DNA from 2 places in the Pseudoalteromonas sp. D15MCD-2 genome. Region 1 is predicted to be linked to the other one. Evidence: riboswitches for the same ligand, from Rfam matches in the RefSeq annotation. Region 1 holds a riboswitch; the other holds the start of a gene.

Evidence for each region. A riboswitch is a leader RNA that binds a small molecule or an ion and turns the genes downstream of it on or off. The one in region 1 is predicted to bind lysine.
Region 2: linked by a shared signal. The riboswitch ahead of dapA (4-hydroxy-tetrahydrodipicolinate synthase) and the one ahead of lysC (lysine-sensitive aspartokinase 3) in region 1 are both predicted to bind lysine.

The regions. Positions count from the first base shown of each region.
Region 1 is NZ_JBCFQE010000001.1:1,588,098-1,595,914, reverse strand. Features, by position in the region: gene AADY36_RS07220 (2-hydroxyacid dehydrogenase) at 1-487, shown strand, start outside; gene AADY36_RS07215 (sodium-dependent transporter) at 586-1,911, opposite strand; gene AADY36_RS07210 (4'-phosphopantetheinyl transferase family protein) at 2,060-2,797, shown strand; gene lysC (lysine-sensitive aspartokinase 3) at 2,774-4,153, opposite strand; lysine riboswitch at 4,235-4,407, opposite strand; gene nhaD (sodium:proton antiporter NhaD) at 4,496-5,746, opposite strand; gene AADY36_RS07195 (hypothetical protein) at 5,895-7,169, shown strand; gene AADY36_RS07190 (condensin complex protein MksE) at 7,172-7,717, shown strand; gene AADY36_RS07185 (ATPase) at 7,717-7,817, shown strand, end outside.
Region 2 is NZ_JBCFQE010000001.1:3,383,336-3,391,152, forward strand. Features, by position in the region: gene acnB (bifunctional aconitate hydratase 2/2-methylisocitrate dehydratase) at 1-929, opposite strand, end outside; gene AADY36_RS15525 (OmpA family protein) at 1,225-2,295, opposite strand; gene AADY36_RS15530 (protein adenylyltransferase SelO) at 2,762-4,174, opposite strand; gene AADY36_RS15535 (DNA-3-methyladenine glycosylase I) at 4,183-4,878, opposite strand; lysine riboswitch at 5,062-5,258, shown strand; gene dapA (4-hydroxy-tetrahydrodipicolinate synthase) at 5,396-6,280, shown strand; gene AADY36_RS15545 (2,3,4,5-tetrahydropyridine-2,6-dicarboxylate N-succinyltransferase) at 6,295-7,035, shown strand; gene AADY36_RS15550 (PLP-dependent decarboxylase) at 7,035-7,817, shown strand, end outside.

The sequences.
Region 1 (7,817 bases):
TGGCTTTGGAGCTAAGGTACTCGTTTGCGACCCAATGGCTGGTGAAGGCCCTTATACCCTGTGCGATTTAGACACTTTACTCACACAAAGTGATGTCATCTCATTGCACTGCCCGCTCAACGAGCATACTCATCATTTAATTGATGCTAGCGCATTTGAGAAAATGAAAGATGGTGTCATGCTGATTAACACCTCTCGTGGTGCACTTCTTGATAGCCAAGCATGTATTCAGGCGCTTAAGTCTAAAAAGCTCGGACACCTAGGGCTTGATGTGTATGAGCAAGAGTCAGAGTTATTCTTTAAAGATCATCGTGAAGAAATCATGCAAGACGATATTTTTTCACGCCTTATTAGCTTTCCAAATGTGTTAGTGACAGGCCACCAAGGCTTCTTCACCCAAGAAGCACTTAGCGAAATAGCCTGCACCACATTACAAAGTGCTAATGAAATAAGCCAAGACTTACCACTAACTAACGAAGTTATTTAAAGCAAGCGCCCCTTAAATTAAAAAGGCGTGAGGTTTAACCCCCACGCCTTTTACTTTTTGTCTTTTCACTTAAAACTAGCAACTAGCAACTCAAATCTCTATTTCAACAACGCCACGTTCACAAAAACCGCCGTCATTAATAACGGGCAGACAAAGCGAATGTACTGGGCAAACCAATAATGAGGACCGCTCGATACTTGATGCAATTTATTACCACGCTGCCATAACCAGCCAACAGTAATGAAATAGAACAGTCCCATTAAAGGTAATTGGTACTGTGTAAGCACCATAATGACTAAACCAAATAACCAGTCAAAGTTTAAGATAATCAGTGATGAGGCAATAAACACGATTAACGTTACAAATAAGGTTGCTTTTTTGCGCTCTACACTGTGATTCTCAACTAAAAATGCTACTGGAATTTCGGTCGATGAGATGGTTGATGTCACTGAGGCAATCGACATTAATACAAAAAATAATAAGCCAACGAGTAAACCCATTTGGCCCATCGTGCTAAACAGTTCAGGTAAAATTGCAAAAATTAACTGCCCTTCACCGACCAATTTACCGCCGCTAAATACCTCTACACCGTTGTGTTGAGCAACAAAAATAGCCGGAATAATCAATAAACCCGCTAAAAAGGCTACACCAGTATCAAGCAATGCCACAGTACCAGTTAATTTAGGCAGGTTGGCATCTGGCTTTAAATAAGAGCCGTAAACCATCATACAACCAACACCTAACGACAATGAAAAGAACGCTTGTCCCATTGCCGCAATAATTAAGTTTGCATCAAAAATTTGACTAAAATCTGGCACTAAATAGGCTGCAAAGCCATCCATCGCACCATCTAGGGTGGCGATATAAGCAATTAACGCCACTAATAACACTAGCAATAATGGCATTAAGCGGCGTGACCAAGTTTCGATACCTGATTTAACGCCTTTTAAAATAATACTCGCGGTAAGAATAAGCATCAGTGGCGTAAACACAAAATTACGTGCCATAGAGTCACTGTGTAAAAAGTTACTTAACTCAGTAAAACCAAAGAAGCTTGCGACTGGCTCGAGCGCATAAGCGAGCATCCACCCGGCAACTATCGAATAAAAGCTCAGCATTACAACCGCACCAAACAGGCCAATATAACCAGCTGCTGCCCCCACTTTAGGCGCTGTGTCTTGCCATGCGTTAGATAATGCTTTTACTGGATTCGCTTGCGCTTGGTGGCCTAAATACAGCTCAGTATACAGAGCCGGAAGCGCTAATAAGAAGATAACAATGAAGTAAACGAGTAAAAATGCACCGCCGCCATGGTTTGCCGCTTGTGTTGGAAAGCCCCAAATATTACCTAAACCTACCGCCGCACCAGAAGCTGCTAAAACGAAACCTAATCGACTTTGAAAGCCGTCACGAACTTGTGCCATACATCTACAAATCTGTTATTATTTTTCATCATTAAACCATAATTACAGTCAACTGCGTAAACTATTTGCGTTTGTTCATGCCTATAAATGTGCATCTGCTGTAAAAATGAACAAAACTAAATACGAGCCTTCGTGTAAGCGTTAAACCATGAGCAGTCACTACTTTTCGAACACCCTTGTCATCGAGCAGCAAAGCCAATCAACGGCCAAAAAAATTATGCTGATGGATGCAACACGTATTGATGTTGCAAGTTTACCCGTTGATAAATTACTCAGTGAGTTTGAATTAAGCGTGCTTGAAAAACGCAAAGTGCCTAGCGCCAAGCAAGAGTACTTAGCGACTCGCCTAACGTTAAAGTATTTGTATCAACATGCTTACCCTAGTGATGATTTAGCTCTCAATGAAATATCAAGCCAGTTTAATGACAAAGACAGTAAGCTCAAATTACATACAAAACGCAGAGAACCTGTGTGGGCCTGTTTATCACATTCAAATGGTTTAATTGGCGCAGCCCTTAACCCCGAACAGCAGCGATTTGGTTTTGATATTGAACAAAGCAGTAAGCCTCGCCCTTTTATCAAACTCGCAAAGCATTTTTATCATCAAGATGAAGTTGACTTAATTAGCCGTTTTGACGCTCCCGATGAACAGGCACAGTGCTTTTTTAGAATTTGGACATTAAAAGAGTCGCTTGCCAAAGCAAGTGCTCAGCCAATTGCGAAACTACTTGCTCCTAATGTATTTGAAGAATTGAGCAAACATAATTTCAGCGCGAGTAGTAACTCTGTTGAAGGCTTTGATATAAGTGTTGTGGCACAAAAAAGCACTGACTGGCAGTGCTCTTTTATTAATTTTAACGACTTACGCCGCGACTTGGCTTTCTAATAGTCGGCTGTGAATAGCCTGCACGACTTCATCTGACTCACTTTGCTCAACTAAGAAGCACAGGTTATGTTTACTTGCACCGTGGCAAATTAAACGAATATTAAAATCACTCAATACCTGCATTAAGTTCATTTCTTGCTGACGTAATTGAATTTCAGAACCAATTAAAGCCACCAGCGTTAAGTTATTCTCAACCGACACATGACAAAACTCAGAAAGCTTATCTAAACAAGCTTGATCAAGCTCAGGGCGTGATGCATTTGGTGCGTTATCCAAAGTAATTGCAACACTGATCTCTGAGGTAGTAACCAAATCAACCGAAATATTAAACTCACTTAAAATGGTGAATACACGGGCTAAGAAACCACTCGCTAGGAGCATTTCTGGGCTTTTAACCGTTAACAGAATTTGATTTTTACGCTGTGTTACGGCTCGAATACCTGGTTGCTGAGATTTTTCTTTTTCAATCCATGTACCACCTAACTGTGGTTCACGGCTTGAACCAACAAACACACTAATATGGCTTCGGCTTGCAGGTAAAATGGTTGCCGGGTGCAGTACTTTTGCCCCAAACGTTGCCATTTCTGCCGCTTCATCAAAGCTTAAGCGTGCAATTGGGCTTGCTTTAGCGCATAAACGCGGATCAGTACTGAAAATACCCACAACATCGGTCCAAATATGCACGCTTTTTGCGTTAATTGCTTCAGCGAGTAATGCAGCACTGTAATCTGAACCACCACGGCCTAAAGTGGTCGTTTGATTGTGCTCATTGCTACCAATAAAACCTTGAGTTACCACAACATGGTCATCAAGTAATGGCACTAAATGCTCTTTAGCTGCCGCAGCGGTTGCTGCAACATTTGGGGTAGCTTTAGCAAATTGGCTATCTGTTTTTAGCACTTTACGTACATCAAAACGCACCGCATCAAGACCTTGCCCTCGTAATACTTGAGTAAATAAATACGATGATAAACGCTCGCCAAAGCTCAGTAGTTCATCTTGATCTGCTACTGACTTAGCCCCGTCTGATGCTAGCTTTTGAAAAGCCTTAAGCGTTTCATTAAAGCCATGTGCTAAATCAGCATCCAGTGACAGCTCTGCCAAGATTGCTTCTTGAATGGCGACAACGCCAGTAATATGCTCATCACGTTCAGCCGCACTCAAATCAGCTTTACACAATGCAACTAAATGATTGGTCACGCCTGCACTGGCACTCACAGCAACAATACGTACTTGATTATCAGCACAAATAATTTCTGCACAGCGGCTCATAGCATCAAAGTTAGCTACACTGGTGCCACCAAATTTTGCAACAACGTAATCTGATTTTGTGTTGGCGGCTAATTGGGTATTCATGTCGTCTCCTTTTGTGGAAAACTATCCACAGTAATTCAAGAAGAACTCGGCAAGGGGGTGCTTTGAAAATAAAGAGTAGTCCATGCCAGAAGCTCTCCACCTAGTTTGGTGACAGTTTTGAGGATTCAGCCCCATAAACCGAAAAATAACCGTGACGTCCGGTTAATTTTCTCGGCGAGTACTTCCCTCATTAATGGTCATCGGCGTTCGTCACCTCACATTAATTACCTAAGTATCGCACCTCTTCTGAATGTTAAGTTAACACCTGGTTAAAATAACAAAGCCTGCTGTTAAAAGCAGGCTTCGAAAGTTAACGTTTAGACGTCTAGCTGTCAAGTTGTTTTATGAAATTAAACTGCCCGCTAAGTGCGAACCATAATAACCAACGGTATAAGCAACTAATAAATAAACCGACATTTTAAGATAGCTCATAAAGGTCAGTGCCTTAACCTTACTCATGGCAATAATACCTGCCGCAGAGCCGATAATAAGCATTGAGCCACCGACCCCAGTTGCGTAAGTAAACGACAGCCATTGCTGAGGACTCATCACAATATCAGCTTTTAAAAGTGCTGCAGTTAGAGGTACGTTATCTACCGCCGCTGATAATAGCCCCATCAAGTAGTTGGCATATTCCGGTGCCATCAACTCATATAAATGAGTAAATTTAGCAAGCATACCAACTTCTTTTAATGCGCCAACCAGCAATAACACACCAACGAAGAACAATAAGGTGTCGTATTCAATTTCACGAATATAATCGATGATTTTTTTGTTAACGTCTTTTTTGCGCATTAAGAATTGCGCAACCAAAAACATCAGAGATAAACCAAATAAAAAGGTTAATAACGGCGGCACACTATAAAGCACACTCAAAGTTAACGTAGCAATAATCGTCGAGAAGAAGATAACCGCAATAGTAATATCTGTCTTTTCGATACGACGGGCTGCTTGTTTTTCAAACACAACATTACCCGACATACCCACCGACAACATCGCCGCGAGCAGTGCAACACTTGTCAGTGCAGGGGCAATTAATAATAGTAGATTAGCAATCGTGACTTTTTCGTCTAAGAAAATCATCAGGGTTGTAACATCACCCGTAATCAACGACACCCCACCCGAATTAACACTAAATACAATTAAGGTCGCATATTTTATTAATTTTTTAGGATCTAACTTAAGTGACATCACCACCGCAAGCGAGATTAAAGTTGCAGTTATGTTGTCTGAAATAGATGAAAATAGAAACGCAAACCCACCAATCAGAAACATCAGCTTTCGTTCACTGATTTGATTTGGCATAATTTTATGAACAATATTCTGGATAAAACCTTTAGAGTTTAAATACGCTACAAAGGTCATCGCAGCCATTAAGAACAGCCACAAAGTCGCGATTTCTAATATGTTGTGATCCAGTTGATGTTGTATGGTTTCTGGGCTTTGCCCATGAATTGGAGAGATAAATAAGATAATCCAGCATAAAGTGCCAAAAAAAAGCGTCGTTTTGGCCTTGTTTACATGGATAATATCCTCTATAACGATAAGCAAAAATGCCACCGCTATCAGGGTTAGGATAAGTGGGGTTACCATGGTGTTTGAACAACCTTTATAATAATGTAAAAATTGTAAGTCGAGTGTTTCGGCGCGGATTCTAGCAGCATAGAAAGCATAAAACTATTCTCAATTACATAATTTAATACTAATCGCTAACACCAAAGTCTGAATTTACTGGAGCCTTATGATCCCAGCTAAAAAGTTATTAAATACCCTTACTGAGCATTGGGGGGTGTTAGAACTGCTATTTAAACGTTTTAAGATGGCTGATTTCAGCTTGAAAGACGTACAAAATGCGATAAAACAAAAACAACCTTCATGGTCAAATGAACGCATTTATAAAGAAACAAATCGTTTATTGAATCAAGATATTATCATTCCACTGGCAAAATCATCGCAGTTAGAAATCAACCGCGCGATCGCCGATTTTGCGACTTTCTTGCTACAAGAAGAACACTTAGGTCTTGCCCAAGAAATAAGTGTGCTTGTTGATGATTTAGCTCGCCTTGGTAATCGCCTTGCTAAAGCCGGTGAAATTGAAGATTACGACGAGCTTCGCCGCTTCAGCCGTATTATGGATGATCGGGTACGCAAAATAATGAAATTGTTTGCCCACAATGAAAACGCTATTTTAAATATTGTTGAGCAAGCGAAAGCTGATAACGCGGTGCAATCACTGCAAAAACGCTATCAGGCTGTAATTGAAGCGTTCGATGAATACATCGAGCCTATGCTTGAAATGGTTGATATTCGTGGTGACTTCCATGCTTGCTTTAATACCATCGAAGCACAAATTAGCGCGCAAATAGAGCAAATTGACCGCCTTGGTAAGTCGTATCAAGATAAGCGCATGCTTGAACAATTACGTACTCGTATTCTAGAAATGCATTTAGTTGGCCGTGAAAGCTTACGTAAAAGCGCCGATATGCTGATGCCGCTACGTGAAGAGTTACGTCGCAACAACCTAATTACTCGCCAAGCGGCTAAAGTGCTTGGTTTAGTGCGTAAAAATGGCGTCGATAACATGTTAAGTGCAGTACAGCCTAACTTTGTCTCAGACGCACAACGTTTTTCACTTGGTCAGCAACGTCATATCGTGGCTTATATGGCAGGCTTAGTTGACTTTGAGCACGATGAATATCAGCTTCCTGAACATGATGATGTGCCCGCCTATCAAAGCCCGCATATTCCTGATTACAACGACGTTAAAACACAATTTAGAAAACGCTTTAAAAAAGCCAGCAAAAAAGCTCAGCCGCTGCTTAGTTTCTTAGATGAAAGCTACCCAGACTTAGAAGCTGACGAAATGCTGTTCTTGTATCAAAAATTGATTAGCGATGGCGACCTTGAAATCAGCCAAAGCCAAGAGAAAGTAAAAATAAAAATTGCCCAGCAACACTTCTCTCTTTACCCATTTAACTCATCGATTGCTGACGATAAAAAAGCAACAGAGCAATAACCATGACAGATATTAATTTAGATGATTTAACGCATCTGCAAGCTATTAATAAAAAGCTCACATCAGGCTACCACATTAGCGAACAAGACACGCTGATGTGGCAAGAGCTTGACCAACACATTGATGCTTATCGCGCGTTATTTAACGCCCTTGGCCATGACCTACAACATGATAGCCGTGGCTTTTACTATTTTGGCAGCGACGAAAGCACCCCAAACATGGGTAAAATTTCGCGTGCCATCGCACTGACTATCTACATCTTAATTGAGCACTATGCCAATACCGGTAAAGATCCAATGCGTGCTTTGTTTGACGAAGTAAACGACCTTGAACTGATGCAAACCTTAGTGCAAATCAACAAGCACCTGTTTGATCAATTAGAAATCTTCTCTGGCTCAGATTTACGTAAAGACGTTTATCTACGTATGGTACGTTTAGGTCTTGCTCGCGAAGTAGAAAACGGCTTTATGCTGCAAGCACCTATTTATCGTTATATCGATGCATTAATGGAAGTAAACGAAGAAACCTACCTAGGAGATGACGACTAATGCAAAGCCAAAGCCTATACGGACTCAGCAAACTTGCGCTTTTAAATACCGCAGGCTATGCAAAATGCGTGATCCCACTGGATAAAAGTAGCTCTATTTG
Region 2 (7,817 bases), 1.8 Mb from region 1:
AAGATATCGATTTGGTCACCCATGTTTAGCTCATCAACAGGAAGCTCGATTGGTAATGCACCAGAGTCTTCCATTGTGTTGAAGAAAATAGGAGCGATTTTACCACCTAAACATACACCACCAACGCGTTTGTTTGGTACGTGAGGAATATCATCACCCATGAACCAAAGTACAGAGTTTGTTGCAGATTTACGAGAAGAACCCGTACCAACTACATCACCAACGTATGCAAGAGGTAAACCTTTCGTTTTAAGCTCTTCTAGTTGTGAGATTGGACCAACTTCACCTGGTTTTTCAGGATTGATACCATCACGTTCGTTCTTCAGCATTGCTAAAGCGTGTAGTGGAATATCAGGGCGAGACCATGCGTCTGGAGCAGGAGAAAGGTCATCAGTATTTGTTTCGCCAGTTACTTTGAATACGGTAACTGAGATTTTTTCAGCAACTGCAGGCTTGTTTACAAACCATTCTGCATTTGCCCAAGATTCGATTACTTGCTTAGCAAATTCGTTACCTGCTTTCGCTTTTTCTTCTACATCATAGAAAGCATCGAACATTAATAATGTGTTTGATAAACCTTTAACAACGATCGGCGCTAACGCTTCGTCATCTAGAAGATCAATCATAGGTGCGATGTTGTAACCACCTAGCATAGTACCAAGTAGCTCAGCTGCTTTTTCTTTTGATACAAGTGGAGAGCTCGCTTCACCTTTTGCAACTGCAGCTAAGAAACCTGCTTTGATGTAAGCAGCATCATCAACACCCGGTGGTACGCGGTTAACTAGAAGATCAACGATAAACTCTTCTTCGCCTGCCGGTGGGTTTTTGATTAATTCAATAAGATCAGCCGTTTGCTGAGCATCTAATGGCGCTGGTACGATACCTAACGCGGCACGTTCTTCTACGTGTTTACGATATTCTTGTAGCACAATATTGCCCTCTTGGTGACGTGAAAGTACTCGGTAGTATTAAGCTAAATACCAATTAAGACCCAGCACTTATAGTATTCTGACGGTTAATTATAAAGCTTTTAAGTATAGATGAAAATCCATGCTGTAAGTAAGGAGTTTAATATTCACTATAAATAGCATGAATAGTACTAGAAAAAAAAGCTATTCAAATGAATATTTATTAAGAATCATTCCTATCTACTTACTTTAGAGGTGTTAGAAATGAAAAAACCCAGCACTAGGCTGGGTTTTAAAATTTTCGTAAAGAGTTAGATTAACGCTCTACTTTTACACGCTCAATTACAGATACTTTCGCTTCAACACGACGGTTTTCAGCGTGAGCTTCTGGCGTATTTGCTGGGTTTTTAAGGCGCTCTTCACCTAAACCAACAGTAGTAAGACGCATTGGGTCAATACCGTCTTCGATTAGTTTCTTAGCAACAGCATCAGCACGTTTCTTAGATAACCACTTGTTGTAGTCAGCTTTACCTACTGATGAAGTGTGACCTTCAAGTACTACGTCAGTACCTGGGTGCTCTTTTAAGAACTTAGCAGCGCGGTCAATATCATCTAAGTATTGTTGAGATACTTTAGACGTGTTGTTAGGGAACGTGATTAGTAAGCTCTTAGTTACTTCACGATCTTCATATAATGTACAGCCAGTACCATCAACAGCGTCAGTCATTGGCGTGTTTGCACATTGGTCATCAGCATCAGGGATGTTATCGCCATCGCTATCAACTGGCTCAACCGCAACAGGAACAACTGTTGGAGCAGGTTCAACTGGCTCAGAAGCTGAGCTTTGCGCACCAAAGATATAGCTTAGGCCTAATTTAGCGCCAACATCTGTGTAACCACGGTCAAGACCTTGGTATAAAGATGTTTCAGCGTTAAACGCGAAGTTATCTGTGAAGTAGTGTTGGTAACCAGCACCTACGTTTGCGAACATTAGATCTTCGTCAACCGCATCAAGATTTTTAAGGCCGAAAATACCGTAGAATGGACCACCACCTAAGTGATATAAAGCGTCAATACCGTAACGTTTGCCACTTTCAGTACCGCTAACAGAAGTACCGTCGTTTAGATCAGCTTTCCAATCGAAGTCCATATCAGCGTATTCTAAACGAGCGCTCCAGTAATCACTAAAACGGTAACCTAGCTCTAAACCCCAACCTGTAGAGTCATCAACATCAAGGCCACCTGGAGTGTAGTCGCGGACATTTTCCCAAGAATTATCATAGTAGTCGCCAAATGCGCCGATGTAGAAACCTTGCTTTTCGGCAGCGAAGCTTGAAGCACTAGTTGCAGCAAGTGCTAAAGCAATAGTAAGTGATTTTAATTTCATTGTTTCCTTCCCATTTTCACAATTAAAATTGTAGCTAAGTCAAACCAGCTCAATCAGTTTAAACAGAGTAGTCGACTAATAGTTAATCAAAACTTAACGAACTCGGTACAGAACAAAAATCTTGCCGAGTAATTTCAGTCAATTACCCAAATAATAGGTTATCTAAATAACTTTGCGTAACAATGCCTTTAGATCGCTTTGTTATGATTAGGTGAAAGTCTATTCAGCCTAATCTACTGACTTCAAAACCGATAAAAGTCCATTCCCAATTACATTATTATATTGGTTATTTTTAAATCAACAAGTTGAAAGCAACTTTATTTGTAAATTTTCGTTAAAAAGCAAAACTTTAGTGCTATTTTATTGATATAAATCATAACACTGGCAGCTAACTTGCTCAATCAACGAACACTCAGATTTAAAAAAATGAGCATTTACAATTGTTATCAACCATAAAGATTAACCCTTAAGTACCACAAAAAGTTTGGTAATTACAATCACCTTCCTTCGGAGGTTGATACCATGCCGCAAATTCTTCCTCATACTCATATGGTTTTTGAATAACTTTTAAAAACTCATTGATTGATGAACTAGATCCTGCCTTTTCATACTCAGCCAAGATCATTTCAATATTATGATTACGGGGAATGACTGCAGGATTAACAGCTCGCATTGTGCTGTAACTTTCAGCTGATGTTCTGAGCCTCCATTTTGAAACCCATTCTTTTAAATTAGAATCTATAACAAAGTCTTTCACTAAAGATTCAGTAAGTGCATTAAAAGTATTGGTGTAATCAAGTTGGTGTTGCTTCATTAACCCCAGTAACTCTGAAACTAAAGCATGATCGCCTTCTTGCTGACCAGCTAAGCCTAATTTCTGCTGCCACATAATATTAAATGCATCATTAAATTTAGCAGCAAAACCATTCACAACCGGTGAGAGTTGCTCAACGGCAGCATCTTGATCAGTAAATAAAGGGATTAAGCTTTCAGCTAAACGCGCAATATTCCAATTGGCAATATTCGGCTGATTACCAAATGCATAGCGCCCTTGATGGTCAATCGAACTAAACACCGTGTCTAAGTCAAACTGATTCATCATCGCGCAAGGACCATAATCAATGGTTTCACCGCTAATCAAGGTATTATCGGTATTCATCACGCCATGTATAAAGCCAATTCGCATCCAGCTGATAACGAGCTCAATTTGCTTATCTAGCACGGCGGTTAAAAATTCAATATAACGCTGCTCACCCGTACTGCTAATGTCAGGAAAGTGGCAATTTATTGCGTAGTCGACTAGCTTTTCTAACCCTTCTATATCACCTTGTGTAGCTAAGTATTGAAATGAGCCAACACGAATATGGCTTTTAGCTAAACGAGTGACAACTGCACCCGGGCGAGGTGGCTGGCGATATACCGTTTCGCCAGTTGTAACTACAGCTAAACAACGCGTAGTCGCGATACCAAGCGCATGAAGTGCCTCACTCATGATGTACTCACGTACAGCCGGACCAATGGCACAGCGACCATCACCACCGCGAGAGAATACCGTTGCTCCTGCGCCTTTTAGCTGTAAGTCCCACAATGTGCCATTGTGATCTGCAATAGCACCAAGCAAATGCGCTCTACCATCACCAAGACGCGGTGAAAAATGACCAAATTGATGACCTGAGTAACCAAGTGCAACCGGTGCAACATCTTTATCTATTGTTGAACCAGATAGTAATTTAGCTAAATATTCGCTGTCGTGTTTAATTTCAAAATTATCAGCTAGCTTGTCATTAAATAGCAGTAATTGTGGCTTAGCAACGGCACTCGGCATATCTTTAATAGCAAGCAGTTCACTAATATCTGTGTATCGGGTTTGCAGTTCCATAACTGTCCTTAACGTGTTGCTACACCTACACGATTATCGCCTACACCATAGGCCACTAGTTGGCTTAGAGCCTGCAAGCTGTAACCGCTTTGCTGTTGTAATTCATTGAAAAAATCTTGTGCTGCTTGTAATGACTTTTTAGTTTGTAAGCCGCCATCAATCAACTCATGGGCACGCAAGTAGGCTTCTACATCGCGAGAAAGCAAAAAAGTATCTTTACCAAGCGCTCGCAAAGCGTAAGGGCCAGTGTTGCCTCCTAATCGAGCGCCATGTTTTTTAAGATAAGCCCACAGACCAATAATATTGTCAGTTGGCCAATCTGCAATAAATTGGCTAAAACTGCCATGTTTTTCGGCAACTTCGTGAATCATGTACGCATTTTCAGGGATCGTTTGTACTTTTTTAAAATTACGAACAATTCGCTCATCACTGGCTTTTTGCTCAAGCATATCTGGCGGCATCATCAACAACTTTTCTACGCTGAAATCCCAAAACACATCACGAAAACCAGCCCATTTATTATTGATAACAGACCAATAAAAACCGCTTTGAAAGACTTTACGCGTAAACTCTTCTAACCATAAATCGTCATGCATTTTGGCAATATCAGTATCATCGAGCGGGTTTGATAACAATGCATGCAGCATTTCTTCGCTGCCTTTTCGAGATACGGCTCGCTGATAAATATCGTTAAATTTTTCCATCATTTTTCCAATTTATTTGGTTAACGCTAAGTGTACGTAAAAACACGCTTATACGTAACCATGTTGCAAAATCGGTCACTAAAAAACAAATCCTTCGCCTTGACACCTAGATGGCTAAAATGCTTTAATCGCCGCCAATACCCTATTTAACTATGTTGGCTTTAACCTTTAAAGCGAGCATAAAGGGCTGGAAGAGGTGCGTTATTCAGGTAGCGTATGGGAAGAGCACAGACTCTGTTGATCATACGTGAGGGGAATTAACGCCGAGAAGTAACACCGTTTGTGAGGTGCTTATTTCGGGCGACTGGGCTGAATCCCAGCGACTGTCACCAACAATAGCAAAGCGCTATTGATTAGTTTGGTGGAGAGCTTCTGGTCTTAGTATAATAAGGCCGTCGCGTCTTTATTATTTTAAGCCCATTCGCTCTTCGAATTATACCTTGTTCGAACGACGACATGCGGCTCCATTCAAATGTTCCCGCATAAACTCTTCGAATACCTTATAAGTTCGTGAGAGATGATCAACAATTTTGATTTAAACGACTATCCACTATGGACAGCGCTTGTCACGCCATTTTCTGAATCTGGCGAGGTCGATTACACGGCCCTTGAACAACTGGTTACTGAGCAGCAAGATGCAAATAACGGCATTTTATTGCTTGGCAGTACTGGTGAAGGACTGGCGCTTTCACTCAAAGAGCAACAAGCCATTGTTGAGCATGTTTGCCAATTAGCACCAAGTGTCCCACTCATGGTTGCTGTGGGCGGCATGAATCTTAAGCAACAAATTGCTTGGGTTGAATACTGCAACCAACTACCTATTCATGGCTACCTGTTAGGTTCACCTCTGTATGCAAAACCTGGGGTTGTTGGCCAAACACATTGGTTTGAAAGCCTACTAGACGCAAGTAACCACCCATGTATGTTGTATAACGTACCAGGACGCAGCGCAGTTGAGATTTCACCACAGGTGATCAAAAACCTTGCTGAGCACAAAAATCTTTGGGCTTTAAAAGAAGCCAGTGGCGACATTAGCAAATTTGAAGGCTTTAGAACGGCATCACCAACACTGGCCATATTTAGTGGCGACGATGCACTTATGCCATATTTTGCTCAAGCTGGTGCAAAAGGCTTAGTTTCGGTTGCCGCGAATGCTTGGCCGAGTCAAACCCATGAGTTTGTTAAACGTAGTTTAAGTGGTCAATACCCAAATCTATTCACCGATTGGTCGCAAGCAATCCAAAGTTTATTCGCTGTGGCAAATCCAATCCCAGTAAAAGTACTGATGCACCTGCAAGGTAAAATAAATACCCCGCATTTACGTCCGCCGCTTACGCATTTAGAGCTTGAGCAAACAGACAGCATCACCCACGCAAACAACACAATTTTATCTTGGAACTAAAAACAGGTTTTATCATGAGCTGGTTAGAATTATTAAACAACTTAGAATCAGGCGCAGTTCGCGCAGCAACACAAGACGAGAACGGCAACTGGCACGCCAATGTTGAAGTTAAACAAGGCATTTTAGAAGCCTTTAAAAACGGCACTAATACTGAGTTCCCAGGTGGTTTTGTTGATAAGCACAACTTAGCACCACAAGGGTTTGCAGCAGATGCTGGCGTGCGTATGGTACCAGGTGGTAGCAGTGTTCGCCGTGGCGCACACGTTGCCAAAGGCACGATTATCATGCCACCAGCATATGTGAATATTGGCGCGTTCATCGACGAAGGCACTATGGTCGATAGCCACGCATTAGTGGGTTCATGCGCACAAGTGGGTAAAAATGTTCACCTAAGTGCTGCAGTACAATTAGGTGGTGTACTAGAGCCAATTGGTGCTAGCCCTGTGGTTATTGAAGACGACGCATTCATCGGCGCAGGCTGCGTTATTGTTGAAGGTGTGGTTGTGAAAAAAGGTGCTGTACTTGCGCCAGGTGTTCGCTTATCGGCAACTATTCCTGTCTACGATTGCGTTAACGAACGCCAGCTAGACAAAGGTGAAGCCATCCCAGAAAACGCGATTGTGATCCCAGGCTCTCGCCCTGCTTCAAATGCATGGGCTCGCGAGCAAGGTCTAAGCATGTCTTGTGCATTGATCGTGAAATACCGTGATGAACAAAGCGATGCATCATTACTGTTAGAAGAGGTTTTACGTTAATGAGCTTTTTGAGCACGCCCATCAAGCAAGCGGTTGAACAAGTTTCAACACATCTTGATACGCCATTTTTTATCTATGATTTAGATAAATTAACTGCACATTTAAATCAACTGACTGCGCAAACCGATGTGAAACTTTGGTATGCCGTAAAGGCCAACCCACTGTCTCGCATTATTCAATGTTTAGACAGCGCAGGGTTTAACTTCGATGTTGCAAGTAAAGGTGAACTTGAGCAAGTACTTGCTCAAGGCATCGATAGCGAGCGCGTGCTCAACACTGGGCCTGCAAAGAGCCCTAAACAAATTTCACATTTTATTGCTCGCGGCGTACGTACCTTCGTGGCCGAGAGCATTAACCAAGTTCGCTGGTTAAACGAACAAGCAACAAAAGCAAATTGTCAGCTGCAAGTTCTATTGCGCGTACAACTTCGTTGGCCAGATAGCGAAAAGAATCCACTTGGCGGCGATAGCCTTACTCCTTTTGGTTTGGGCTGTGATGAGTGGCAAGCACTGACTGTAAGTGATTACCCAGCTCTTAACTTTGATGGCCTGCATATTTTCCAATGGGGCAATATGCTAAGTACTGACAAGCTCGCCGAGCTATGGCGCGCTATGATTGCGCCATTACAACAGCTAGCAAGCTCATTAAATATTAACCTTAATATTCTCGATTTAGGGGGTGGCTTAGGCATACCTTATACTCAAGATGCTAACCGACTTGATTGGTCTGCACTTATCGAGACTCTGGCGGCTATTAAAGCGGATGCTGGTGTCAAAGAACTT